DNA from 3 places in the Kosakonia sp. Marseille-Q7440 genome. Region 2 is predicted to be linked to each of the others. Evidence: predicted binding sites of a transcription regulator. Region 2 holds the regulator's gene; each other region holds the start of a gene.
The links. Region 2 encodes sigma-54, which starts transcription at its own class of promoters, with help from an activator protein. Its sites were predicted from a motif close to GTTGGCACANNTTTCGCTNT; they were not measured.

Region 1: the regulator sigma-54 is predicted to act here: its motif matches at 3,532-3,551, upstream of ACWPW2_RS03315 (gamma-glutamyltransferase family protein).
Region 3: the regulator sigma-54 is predicted to act here: its motif matches at 2,470-2,489, upstream of glnK (P-II family nitrogen regulator).

What each region holds. Positions count from the first base shown of each region.
Region 1 is NZ_CBCPLT010000001.1:741,687-746,254, forward strand. It holds gene hpxZ (oxalurate catabolism protein HpxZ) at 1-344, opposite strand, end outside; gene ACWPW2_RS03305 (AtzE family amidohydrolase) at 341-1,717, opposite strand; gene hpxX (oxalurate catabolism protein HpxX) at 1,714-1,905, opposite strand; gene ACWPW2_RS03315 (gamma-glutamyltransferase family protein) at 1,912-3,495, opposite strand; gene ACWPW2_RS03320 (MurR/RpiR family transcriptional regulator) at 3,611-4,450, shown strand.
Region 2 is NZ_CBCPLT010000002.1:653,058-657,625, forward strand. It holds gene rapZ (RNase adapter RapZ) at 1-326, opposite strand, end outside; gene ptsN (PTS IIA-like nitrogen regulatory protein PtsN) at 372-863, opposite strand; gene hpf (ribosome hibernation promoting factor) at 944-1,231, opposite strand; gene rpoN (RNA polymerase factor sigma-54) at 1,254-2,687, opposite strand; gene lptB (LPS export ABC transporter ATP-binding protein) at 2,736-3,461, opposite strand; gene lptA (lipopolysaccharide ABC transporter substrate-binding protein LptA) at 3,468-4,028, opposite strand; gene lptC (LPS export ABC transporter periplasmic protein LptC) at 3,997-4,568, opposite strand, start outside.
Region 3 is NZ_CBCPLT010000001.1:940,182-944,749, reverse strand. It holds gene tesB (acyl-CoA thioesterase II) at 1-686, shown strand, start outside; gene amtB (ammonium transporter AmtB) at 761-2,047, opposite strand; gene glnK (P-II family nitrogen regulator) at 2,079-2,417, opposite strand; gene ACWPW2_RS04195 (SmdB family multidrug efflux ABC transporter permease/ATP-binding protein) at 2,672-4,450, opposite strand; gene ACWPW2_RS04190 (SmdA family multidrug ABC transporter permease/ATP-binding protein) at 4,443-4,568, opposite strand, start outside.

The DNA.
Region 1 (4,568 bases), on a different contig from region 2:
CCGAACGGGAACTTCACCCATGTCTGCATCTGGCGGCCGATGCGCTCGCTGTTTTCGCGGGTAAACTCGGTGCTCGCCACCGCCATCTCATCGCCAAAGGTGGTGATGGTGGTATTGCGTAACACTCTTTCTAACCCGGCCGACGGGCGCGCCTGGCGAAAATCGCGGATCGCCGCCATGCCGTAAAGATTCTCCGTCGCCCCATAACGCACCGTGCGCCCGTCATCCCAGAACAGCTCATCCAGCACCGCCACATCATTACTGATCAACGCCTGCTCATAGCGATAAAACGCCGCCGTCACCTCATTGAGGATCAGCGGGCGATCAATATTGTCCCGATTCATGCTCCCTCCTGCGGATAAAGAAGCCCGGCCTGCTCCAGCCGCCATGCTGCCTGTAAACAGCGCGCCTCCTGCCACGGCGCGCCAATAATCTGCACGCCAATCGGCAGCCCGCGTTCGCTCTTCAGCGCTACGGTTACCACCGGCAGGCCGAGAAACGAAATCGGCTGCGTCAGCATCCCCATGCTCGCTTTGACCGGCAGGTCACAGCCGTTGATACGCATTGTCGCGTCCCCAATCTGCGTGGCGCTGCACGGCGTAGCGGGAGCGAGCAGCAGATCGACATCCTTAAACAGCGCCAGCGTCTCATCACGAAACCAGGCCCGGAAGCGCTGCGCCTGCGTATACCACGCCGACGGCGTCATCGCACCTGCCAGCAGGCGCTCGCGCGAGTTCGGCTCAAACTTATCCGCCGCTGTGCGCAGGGCGGGCAGGTACGCATTTCCCCCTTCGGCAGCGGTCAGCACAAACGCCGCCGAACGCGCCAGCTCCGCCTGCGGCAGCGTCATCGCGCGATCCGCTGCCAGCGAGCGTGCCACCTGGTTTAAGGCATCGCGGGCATCGTTATCGCACCAGGTGGTGAAGAACCCCTCCAGCACCGCACAGCGCAGCGGATCGTCATGAGTAAGCTGCGTAAGCGCCGCCTCGGTCGGGCGATCCGCCTGGGCGCGATCGTCCGGATCGTGCCCCTGCATGGCGTCATACACCCGCGTCAGATCGTCGACGGTGCGCGCCAGCGGGCCGATATGATCGAGGCTCGGCACAAAGGGGTGGCTGCCGCTGCGCGACAAACGTCCGAAGGTCGGTTTCAGGCCATTCACACCGCAGAGAGAAGCAGGCACGCGGATCGAGCCGTTGGTGTCGGTGCCGAGGGCGAAATTGACCATCCCCGCCGCGACCGCCGCCGCTGAACCGCCGGAGGAGCCGCCCGCTACGCGCGTGCGATCGCGCGGGTTGCGCGTCGCGCCGTAATGGCTGTTCTCGGTGGTGAAGCCATAGGCATAAGCGTCCATATTGAGTGCCCCGGCCAGCAGCGCGCCGGCGCGATGGAGCTGGCGCAGAGCAAAGGCATCCTGCGCGGCGGGCGGATCGTGGCTGAACAGCTCCGCACCAGCCAGCGTCGTCACGCCCGCAATATCAAACAGGTTTTTCACCGCAAACGGCACGCCCGCCAGCGGCGGCAGCGTCTCGCCCTGCGCGATCCGGCGATCAATCTGCGCCGCCTCGGCAAGCAGGCGCGGGGCGGTGACTTCAGTAAAGGCATTAATGCCGAGGTTAAGCTGATCGATGCGCGATAACGTCTGCTGCGCCAGTTCGTGCGCGCTGAACCACTTCTCGCGCAGCCCGCGCTGAATATCCTCAATCGACAGATTCATAAGCGGTACTCTCCCGCCCCTTCCTGACGAGGGGGCAGGGGAAACTGCATTAACGGCTGCGCCATCGCCGCGATGCGCGCCAGCTGCACCTCAAGCTCCGCGCGGCGCGCGTCATCAAGCGGCATCTCAAGTATCTGCTCCATCAGCCGGATCCACGCCGGCCAGTCTGTTGCGTCGTTGTTCATCATCGCTCCTTAGAAACCCGCCGCGCTGCCGTTGCTGCGCGGATCAAATGCCCCCTCCAGCATGCCGTTGGCATGGCGCACAATCGCACCGGCATGGCCGGTCGCTTCGCTTAAGCCGGGCAGCCACTCCACCTCATGCCCCATAGCGCGCAGTGCCTGCGCCGTCTCTTCGCTAAAACGGTTCTCCAGCTTCAGGCTGTCGGAGGTCTGCCCCCAGGTGCGCCCGAGCAGCCAGCGCGGGGCGCAGACCGCCTCCTGCAATCCCATTCCCTGCAACACATGGCGGGTAAAGATCGCCGCCTGGGTCTGCGGCTGCCCGTCGCCGCCCATTGTGCCGTAGACCATGGTGCGGCCATCGTTAAGCCGCGCCGCCGCCGGGTTTAAGGTGTGGAATGGCTGTTTGCCTGGCATCAGCGCCAGCAGGTGTTGCGGGTCGAGGCTGAAGGCCGCGCCGCGGTTTTGCAGCAGCACGCCGCTCTCCGGCAGCACTACGCCGCTGCCAAACTCGTGATAGATGCTCTGGATAAACGACACCGCCAGCCCGTTTTTATCCACCACGCCCATCCACACCGTATCGCCCGGTCCTTTGCCTGGCCCCCAGGGGGCAGCGCGCTGCTCATCAATGCTGGCAGCGAGCTGTTCCAGCGGTGCCTGCTCCAGCAGGCTCTGCACTGGCAGCGTGACGTGGCGCGGATCGGTGATATAGCGGTCGCGCAGGCCAAAGGCTTTTTTGGTCGCTTCGACAATTCGGTGGATGGTCTGCACTTCGCTGGCCTGTTCCATCGCCAGGTGGTCGGTAATGCCGAGGATCGCCAGCGACACCAGCCCCTGAGTGGGCGGCGTCATGTTGAACACCTCGCCCTGGCTGTGCGCGAGGCGCAGCGGCACGCGGCGCTGGGCGCGATGAGCGGCGAGATCCTGCGCGGTCACCGGCAGGCCTAAGGCCGCCATTTCAGCGGCGATAATGGTTGCCAGCGGGCCGCGATAAAAACTGTCTAACCCCTCGGTGGCAAGCCGGGTCAGGGTGCGCGCCAGTTTCGGCTGGCAAAAGCGGCTCCCCGCCAAAGGCGCGTTGCCATCAGGTAAAAAGGTGTCGGCAAAACCGGGGACATCGACCAGTTCAGCGTACTTCGCCTGGGTGGCGCTGGCCTGCGACTGGGTAACGGGAATACCGTCGGCGGCATAGCGAATGGCATCTGCCAGCAGGCGCGAAAGCGGAAGCTGCCCGCCGCCGAGTGAGGTGGAGAATGCCAGCGCCTCCTCCCAGCCGCTCAATGTGCCGGGCACGGTTAACGCCGCCAGCGGACCGCGATGGGGAATATGCGCATGCCCGTCATAAAAGGCGGTGGTCGCGTGCTGGCCCGCCGCGCCGCTGGCATCGATCGCCAGCGGTTCGCCGTTCGGCGGCACGATCAGCCAGAAGCCGTCGCCGCCAATGCCGTTCATATGCGGATAGACCACCGCAATGGTGGCCGCCGCCGCGACCATCGCTTCAATGGCGTCACCGCCGTGGCGCAGCACCGAGAGCGCCGACTCGCTGGCAAGGTGGTGGGGCGTTACCGCCATACCGGAGGGGGCCATATTACTCTGCATCGTCACGCTTCCTTTTTTGCGGGTATAGCAGAGTGCTAAGCAAGAGCTGTTCCAGATTGACGCGATACGTTTCACTGTGTCAGCTTTAGCTGAAACAAAAGTTGCAGGAGGCGTTATGCAGCAGCTCGATATGCGCTTGCGCGCGTGTTACGACCACCTCTCGCCGCAGGAGCAGCGGGTGGCCGCCTTTATTCTCGACCACTTCGACGACCTGGTGAGCTACAACAGCGCGGAGCTTGCCCGCTTAAGCGGCGTGTCGAAAGCGACCGTCAGCCGCCTGTTTCGCCGGCTCGGTTACGACAACTTCAAAGCGATGCGCGATGAGTTGCGCACCCTGCGCCAGAGCGGGATGCCGCTGGCGGAAAGCCGCGAGGCGGTGCAGGGCAACACGCTGCTGGCGCGCCACTATAAGCAGGAGATGGCAAACCTGACCCAGTGGATCAACAGCCTCGATGCGGAACAGTTTGCCGCCGTTATTGCGGCCCTGAGCGCCGCCCGGCGGGTGGTGATTATCGGCTTTCGCAACAGCGCGCCGGTGGCGCTGCATCTGCGCCAGCAGTTATTGCAAAGCCGCGGGCAGGTGGCGGTGATGCCGCAGCCGGGGCAGACGCTGGCGGAGGAGATTGTCGATCTCACTGAGGAGGATATGGTGGTGATGGTGGCGTTTCGCCGCCGTCCGCGCGGCGTGCGCCCGCTGCTGGAGACGCTGCAAAGCCGCGGCGTGCCGGTGCTGGTGCTGAGTGAAGCGCAGGCCAGCGGGCTGAAAGCCGTTAGCCGCTGGCATATCGGCCTGCCGCTGGAGAGCGTCTCGGCCTTCGACAGCTACAGCAGCGCCATGAGCCTGGTGAATCTCCTCGCCAACGCGCTGCTGCACACCACGCTTAGCGAAGGGCGCCAGCGCATTCACACTATCGCTGCGCTCTATCAAGATCTCGACGAACTCGAACCGCGCTGATGCACTTTTTTGGTGCTTTCGCACCACGCTGATGACACCTCACGGGGCACGCTGTGCCCCCGATTTTGTGGATTAGCACGCAGTCCCGCCCCCTCCGTCTATGGCACATTAGTTGCAG
Region 2 (4,568 bases):
TTTTTGCTTGAGAGCGGGTGCAGGCGACGCGTGTCGCTGTAGCGGCGAATCAGGGTGTTGCGATCCGCATCTAAAAAGAGCAACTGCGGCGAAAACGCCTCCGGCAGATTGCTCATCGCCTGCTCAAAGATCTCCGGCGACTCCGGCATATTGCGCACATCGATACTGACGGCGGCAGAGATCTGGCGATCGGCGAGGGTTTGCGCCAGTTCCGGCAACAGCACAACCGGCAGGTTATCAACACAGTAGAAACCCATATCTTCCAGTGCGCGTAGCGCCACGGATTTCCCTGAACCCGAACGACCACTGACGATCATCAGGACCATGGGTCATTTCTCCTCAGAACGACTGACAAGTAGAGTCTTACCCGGTTACGCATCGCCGCGCTCGCCTTCTGTCTGCGTGATGATCTCATACAGCTCTTCATCACTCTGCGCGCCGCGCAGGCGTCGACAAATGGTTTTATCCGCCAGCCGTTTGGCGACCAGCGAAAGGGTATGCAGATGCGTTTTGGTCTGATCTGCCGGCACCAGCAGGGCAAAGAGCAGATCGACGGGTTGATTATCGATAGCGTCGAAGGCAATAGGCGTTTCGAGTTGCACAAACACGCCGACGGCGCGCAGTGTATCTTCCTCGAGCTTGCCGTGAGGAATGGCGATACCGTTACCAATGCCGGTACTGCCCATCTTTTCACGCGTAAGAACCGCCTCGAAGACCACCTGCGGCGGCAGGCCTAACTGTTTCGCCGCCAGCTCGCTGATAATTTCCAGCGCGCGTTTTTTACTCTGGCAGTGAACGCCGCTACGGGTGCATTCCTGGTTAAGTACTGTGCTCAGTTGAAGAGCCGAATCGTTATTCATCATAATTTCACCTAAGCGACGCCGGAGCCAGCACCCAACCGGGTTGCGGTCGGGTGCAACGCGCCAGACGGACGCCCGGACAATTAGTGTTGTTTCAGTTTATCTTTATGCTTCGTGAGCTGCCGCGCCAGTTTATCAATTAAACCGTCAATAGCAGCATACATATCTTGTCCTTCCGCACTGGCATGCAGCTCGCCTCCATTCACATGCAGCGTGGCATCTGAAATGTGCGTCACCTTTTCCACTTTCAACACAACATAAACCTGATTAATCCTGTCGAAATAGTGCTCCAGCTTGGCAAATTTGCTGTTTACAAACTCGCGCAGGGCATCGGTAATCTCAACGTTTTGTCCGGTGATGTTTAGCTGCATAGTGTCTTCCTTATCGGTTGGGTCACACCAGCTGTTTACGCTGGTTAGACGGCGGAATGGATAAAGATTCTCGATACTTCGCAACGGTTCGCCGCGCGACCATGATCCCCTGATCGGAGAGCAGCGTCGTCAGCTTACTGTCGCTCAGCGGTTTTGCAGGGTTTTCCGCGGCGATCAACTTCTTCACCAGTGCGCGAATGGCCGTGGAGGAGGCTTCGCCGCCGCCTTCGGTATTCACGTGGCTGGAGAAGAAATACTTCAGTTCAAAAATGCCGCGAGGACTGTGCAGGTACTTCTGGGTGGTCACACGAGAGATGGTCGACTCGTGCATCTCGACGGCCTGGGCGATATCCGCCAGCACCATCGGTTTCATAAACTCTTCGCCCTGCTCAAAGAACGCCTGCTGCTGCTCGACGATGCAGCGGCTGACGCGCAGCAGCGTGTCATTGCGGCTCTCCAGGCTTTTGATCAACCACTTCGCTTCCTGCAAATTACTGCGAATGAACTGCGTATCGGCGTCATTACGCCCGCCGCTGCCCATCGCTGCATACTGCTGGTTGATCTTAAGACGCGGAATGCTGTCGGCGTTAAGCTCCACCGTCCAGCGCCCGTTGTGCTTGCGCACCAGCACATCGGGGATCACATACTCTGGCTCGCTGGTCTGGATCGACTGACCGGGGCGCGGATCGAGGGACTGGATCAGAGTGACAGCCTCTTTCAGCACATCCTCTTTCAGGCGCGTCACGCGCATCAACGAGCGAAAGTCGTGATTGGCCAGCAGATCGAGATGATCGCAGATAATCAGTCGGGCCTCTTCACACCATGGCGTCGCTTTCGCGAACTGGGAGAGCTGAACCAGCAGGCAGTCGCGCAGATCGCGCGCCGCTACGCCAACGGGATCGAAACGCTGAACGCGCTTTAGCACCGCTTCGACTTCATCCATGCCGATCTCGTCATTTCCCATGCTCTCGAGGATCTCCTCCAGCGTCACGGTGAGATAACCGGTTTCGTCCACGGCATCAACGATCGACGTCGCAATGGCGCGATCCGTATCGGAGAAGGGCGTCAACTCAACCTGCCACATCAGGTAATCCTGCAGCGACTGGGTGGTTTCGCCCTGGTAGATCGGCAGTTCATCATCAATGTAATCGTTACTGCTGCCTGATGGGGTGCCCGCGGTGTAGATCTCATCCCAGCTGGCATCGAGCGGCAGTTCGTCGGGCATCTCTTTCTGTTCAAGCGCATCTGCGGTGTCCAGGCCATCTTTTTCCTGAACCTGTTCGCTATCCACTTCTTCGTGAAGATCGGTTTGTTCCAGCAGTGGATTGCTCTCCAGCGCCTGCTGAAGTTCCTGCTGAAGTTCCAACGTGGACAACTGCAAAAGGCGAATGGCCTGTTGCAGTTGCGGCGTCATGGCTAGCTGTTGGCTAAGCCGTAGTTGCAAACCTTGCTTCATATTCAGAGCAGCACTCTCCGACAAAAAATGTCAATAAACCTTACCCTATCAGAGTCTGAAGTCTTCCCCAAGATATACGCGCTTAACATGTTCGTCTTCAAGGATTTGCTGCGGCGTGCCGTGGGCGATGAGATGTCCCTGGCTGACAATATAGGCGCGCTCACACACGGCCAGCGTTTCGCGCACATTGTGGTCGGTAATCAGCACCCCAAGCCCGCTGTCGCGCAGATGCTCGATAATGCGTTTGATGTCGATAACCGAGATCGGGTCAACGCCCGCAAAGGGTTCATCGAGCAGGATAAATTTCGGGTTTGCCGCCAGCGCGCGGGCAATCTCGACGCGGCGACGTTCACCGCCGGAGAGCGCCTGGCCCATGCTGTCGCGCAGGTGATCGATGTGGAACTCTTCCATCAGCTCATTGGCGCGATCTTCTCGCTGTTCCGCGGTGAGATCGTCACGAATTTGCAGCACTGCCATCAGGTTGTCGTAAACGCTGAGGCGGCGGAAGATGGAGGCTTCCTGCGGTAAATAGCCGATGCCGCGGCGCGCGCGCGCATGCAGCGGCAGCAGGCTGATATCTTCATCATCAATAATGATGTTGCCGGCATCGCGCGCAACAATCCCGACCACCATATAGAAGGTGGTGGTTTTCCCTGCGCCGTTAGGGCCAAGCAAGCCGACGATTTCACCGGAATTAACGGTCAGACTGACGTCTTCGACCACGCGACGGCCTTTGTAAGCCTTGGCGAGATTCTTTGCAGTTAATGTTGCCATAACGGATTAATTACTCTTCTTTTGCGCCGGGGCCGGGGCGGATTTATTGCTCTTGTCCTGCAACTGCGACGGTACCAGCACGGTAGTTACGCGCTTGCCTTTGTCGCTGAACGCTTGCATCTTCTGCTCTTTCACCAGGTAGGTGATTTTGTCGCCAGCAATATTGCTGTCTAACTGCTCGAGATAGGCGTTACCGGTCAGGATGACGAAATCTTTTTCCAGTTCGTAGTGCATCTGCGAAGCGTGGCCTTTCACCGGCTTGCCGTTGTCCTGCATCTGGTAGAAGGTGGCCGGATTACCGTAACCGTCGATAATCTCTCTGCCCTGCTGGCCGCCCGGACGGGTGACCACCACCTTATCGGCGTTGATCTTAATGGTCCCCTGCGTCACGACGACATTGCCGGTGAAGGTGACAACATTCCCCTGCATATCCAGCGACTGCTGATCGGAGTCGATGTGGATCGGCTGTTCGGTATCCCCGGTCACAGCGAGCGCCGGAAGCGCGGCAGCGAAGAGCGTACCCGCCAGGAGAAGATTAAGGCTGCGTTTGTTTGTTTTGAATTTCATAGGAGCTTCTAACCTTTTCAATCAGCTCGGCGTTTTTGCTGCGTAAATTGCCGCGCATTTTCAGGCCGGTGGAATTAAATGTTGTTCCGTATAACGTAACCTGATCGTCTGAGAAAACATCCTGGGTGACCAGGTTGATCCGGGCGTTATCCGTGGTGATTTTGCGTAATTGTGCGTCCGCAGTCAGTGCGTTAACTTCGACATGTCCATAGAGGTAAAGCATTTTGTCGTCGGTGAGCTTTGCTTTATCCGACTTGATAGACCAGGTCGGTACTTTGTTCTCATCGAAGGTGGTTAACACCGGTTTGGCAAACCAGCTAATACTATCGGCAGAGTAGTACTCCACATTCTGCGCGATCAGGCGATAGTTCAGCGCGCCTTCCGGGCTGTAAACGACAGTATCCGTATGTTGGCTTTTATAAGTCGGATCTGAACTGTTTGCGGCGCTCTGTTCCGGCGCATCCTGAGTGGTGAAGTTAATACCAATCAGAACCAGTGCGACCAGCGCCAGCAGAATAATGACCCAACGTCTGGTTTTAC
Region 3 (4,568 bases), on a different contig from region 2:
CCTTCCACAGCTACTTTTTACGCCCTGGCGATAGCCAGAAACCAATTGTTTATGATGTGGAAGTGCTGCGCGACGGCAACAGCTTCAGCGCCCGCCGCGTGGCCGCGGTGCAGAACGGCAAGCCGATTTTCTATATGACCGCCTCCTTCCAGGCCCCCGAGACGGGCTACGAGCATCAAAAAACGATGCCCGCCGCGCCCGCGCCGGATTCGCTCAAATCGGAAACGGAGATCGCCCGCGATCTTTCGCACCTGCTGCCGCCCGGCGTGAAGGAGAAGTTCCTCAGCGACAAGCCGCTGGAGATCCGCCCGGTCGAGTTCCATAACCCGCTGAAGGGCCATGTGGCCGATCCGGTGCGTCAGGTATGGATCCGCGCCAACGGCGTGCTGGATGAAGATTTCCGCATCCACCAATATCTGCTTGGCTACGCCTCGGACTTTAACTTCCTGCCGGTGGCGTTGCAGCCGCACGGCGTTGGTTTCCTTGAGCGCGGCATGCAGGTGGCGACTATCGACCACTCAATGTGGTTCCACCGCCCGTTCAATATGAACGACTGGCTGCTCTACAGCGTGGAGAGCACCTCCGCCTCCAGCGCGCGCGGCTTTGTGCGCGGCGAATTCTATACCCAGGATGGCGTGCTGGTGGCCTCCAGCGTGCAGGAAGGGGTGATGCGTAACCGCAACTAAGCCGGTTGCGTTATCGCCAAAAGAAAAGCCTCCGCACGCGGAGGCTTTTTTATGCTCAGGAGATACTCAACTTATCAGGCGTTGTAGGCGTTTTCGCCGTGGCTGTTGACGTCCAGCCCTTCGCGCTCTTGCTCTTCCGGTACGCGCAGGCCAACCGTCATATCCGCCAGTTTGTAGCCGATAAAGGCGACCACCGCAGACCAGACGATAGTGATGCCAACGCTCTCCAGCTGCACCAGCACCTGGTGGCCCATGGTGACGCCGGAGGCGAAGCCTACGCCACCGAGGGAGGTAGAGGCGAAGATGCCCGTCAGGATACAGCCGATGATGCCGCACACGCCGTGAACGCCGAAGACATCGCACGGATCATCGACGCGCAGCATACGTTTCAGCGCCGTCACGCCCCACAGACCAGCGAGACCGCACACCAGACCAACAATCAGCGCGCCGCCGACACCGACATAACCACACGCCGGGGTGATACCAACCAGGCCAGCAATCGCACCGGAGCAGGCACCGAGCAGCGAAGGCTTACCACGCATTGCCCACTCACCAAAGACCCAGGAGAGGATCGCGGCAGCAGTGGCGACCACGGTGTTAACAAAGGCCAGCGCGGCGATTTCGTTGGCGCTGCTCGCCGAACCGGCGTTGAAGCCAAACCAGCCAACATAGAGGATCGCAGTACCGATAAAGACCATCGGCAGGTTGTGCGGTTTAAACGCCTCTTTGCCGAAGCCGACGCGTTTGCCAATCAGGTACGCACCCACCAGGCCTGCAATCGCGGCGTTAATGTGCACCACCGTACCGCCCGCAAAGTCGAGCGCGCCGTGGGTTGCCAGCAGACCGCCGCCCCATACCATGTGCGCAATCGGCACATAGGAGAGTGTCATCCACACCACCACAAAGATCAGCACCGCAGAGAAGCGAATACGCTCGGCGAGCGCGCCGACGATAAGCCCCACGGTGATGCAGGCGAAGGAGCCCTGGAAGGCGACATGGATGTATTGATAGATGCTGCCCATCACGTCGGTAAGGGCGATATTTTTCAGCATCACCCAGTTGAAGCTGCCGAAGAAGCTGTTGCCTTCACTGAAGGCGAGTGAGTAGCCATAAACCACCCAGAGAATGCAGACCAGCGCGAAGGTGACCGCCACCTGGGTCAGCATCGAGAGCACGTTTTTGCCACGGATCAGGCCGCCGTAAAAGAGCGCGATGCCCGGAATGGACATAAACAGCACCAGCGCGGTGCAAATCATCATAAAACCGTTATCGGCTTTATCCGCAACGGCCGGCGCGGCAAGCGCCAGGCCCGGCAGCAAAGCCAGCGAGGCAAGGGTAGCTTTTACTGTTTTCATTCTCATTTTTCCGATCCCTATCACTGTGTGTCAGCTATTACAGCGCCGCTTCGTCGGCTTCGCCGGTACGAATACGGATCACGCGTTCGAGTTCGGCAACGAAAATTTTGCCGTCGCCAATTTTTCCGGTGTAGGCCGCTTTGCTGATGATATCGATCACCTCATCAAGCTGGTCGTCGGCGATCGCCACGTCGATTTTTACTTTTGGCAGGAAGTTGACGCTGTATTCCGCACCGCGGTAAAGCTCGGCATGCCCCTTCTGACGGCCAAACCCTTTTACTTCCGTCACGGTCAGCCCCTGAATACCAATCGAAGAGAGCGCTTCACGCACATCTTCAAGTTTGAATGGCTTAATCACCACGGTTACCAGCTTCATAGATTCCCCTCACTCGACATTCGCAAATGGACGCAGCCAACATGAGGAAGGTATTGCAAGGGGTGTGCCAGAAATGTGAAGGCGCGCGTTTTCGCGCAATAAAGAGACAAAACCAGATGCGGTGATGGGCGGCGCAAGCGCGTAGATGAAGCACAAGCGGCGGAAAAAAGAAAAACGCACCATGACGGTGCATGGTGCGTTGCATTTTTGCACCACCAGGCGCAGTTGCGCGCAGGGTGCTTAATTTTGGTGCATCAGGCGCTGAGTGACTCTTCCCGCGTGCTCGCCGCCAGCTCTTCACCGACTAATTGCAACTGGTACATCTGGTAGTAGCGCCCTTTCGCCGCCAGCAGCTGCTGGTGGGTACCGCGCTCAACCGCCTGCCCGCGGTGCAGCACCAGAATGGTTTCTGCCTCGACAATGGTCGATAAGCGGTGGGCAATCACCACCAGCGTGGTCTTCTCGCGGATCGCCGCCAGCGCCTGCTGGATCGCCTGCTCGGTGCCGGAGTCAATATTCGCCGTCGCTTCATCAAGGATCAGGATCTGCGGGGCATCAACCAGCACGCGCGCCAGCGCCAGCAGCTGTTTCTGCCCGACGGAGAGATTATTCCCCTGCTCGCCGAGGCGGGTGTAGATCCCTTCACTCATGGTGCGCGCCAGATCGGCGAGCTGGACAATCTCAAGCGCTTTCCACACGCGCGCTTCGCTGATATCCCGCCCAAGGGTGACGTTGGCGAAGAAGCTGTCGGCCAGCACCACCGGATCCTGCTGCACCATCGCGACGCCTTTGCGCAGCGCGCTGTGTCCGAGGGTGGCAAGCGGGCGACCGTCGAGGCGGATCTCCCCCTGGGTTAACGGGTAGTAGCCCATCAGCAGGCTGGCGAGGGTACTTTTACCGCTGCCGGTATGGCCGACCAGCGCGACAAAGCTGCGCGGCTCAACATGCAGGGAGATATCCTGCAACACCAGCTGATCTTCGCGGTAGGCGAAGGAGAGGTTTTCAATATCGATCGCCCCGCTGTGCAGCGGCGTCTCGTCATCGCCGTAATTCTGGCGCGGTCGATCCATCAGTTCGAAGACGCGCTCACCGGCGACCACCGCCTGTTGCAGCATCGACTGCTGGGTCGTCAGCTCAATCAGCGGCTCGTTAAGGCGGCCAAGGTAGCTGATAAAGGCGTAAAGCACCCCAACCTCCACCGTGCCGACGGTTGAGAAACCAAATAGCATCAGCAGGCCGCAGAGCACCAGCGCGGAAAAGAGGCTCAGCAGTGGGCGCAGCAGGAAGCCATCGAGGCGCAGGGTTTGCATCCGAGCGAAGTAGTGCGAGCGGCTCGCTTCGCTCATGCGCTCGCCGAAGCGCGCCTGCTGGCGAAACTGCTGGATCACGCTCATGCCGTTGATGATTTCGTTAAAGCCATCGTTGATGTCGGCAAGGTAGGCGCGCATGCGCCGCACAATCGGCGTGCTGAAACGCTGATAGATCAGCATCACGATAATCACCGCCGGGAAGATGCCCATCGCTACCAGCGCCATGCGCCAGTCGAGGCTGAACATCGCCACCAGCATCGCACCAATCAGCGCCGCGCTGCGCAACACGGTGGCGACCACCGTTACATAGAGATCGCGGATCACTTCGGTGTCGTTGGTCACGCGCGAGATAATCTGCCCTACCGGCTGGGTGTCGAAGGCGCTGAGCGGCTGGCGCAGCGCGGCATCCATCACATCGGTACGCAGCTGTTGCACCACGCCGACCGCCGCCTGGTTAAAGAGCAGCGCCTGGGCGTAGTGCAGCCCCGCCGCCAGCAGTTGCAGGCCAACATAAGCCGCCGCCAGCCCGGCGATCAGCGCGAGCGGCAGGTAGCTCTTCGCCACCATATTATCGATAAAGTAACTGATCAGCGCCGGGCCGGAGACTTCGGCAATCGCCGCGACCCACAGCATCAGCACCGCTTTACTGAGCGGCTTGCGCCACGGTTTGCCATAGACCAGCAGACGTTTTAGCGTCGGCCACTGGCGAGAGAAGTTACGCATCCTCGGCCTCCTGCGGATGGTCGTCCAGCGCCGCTTCCAGCTGCTGATACCGGTACATGTCGCGATACCAGCCAGGCTGGCGCGCGAGCTGCTCATGTTGGCCGCGCTGGGCGATATG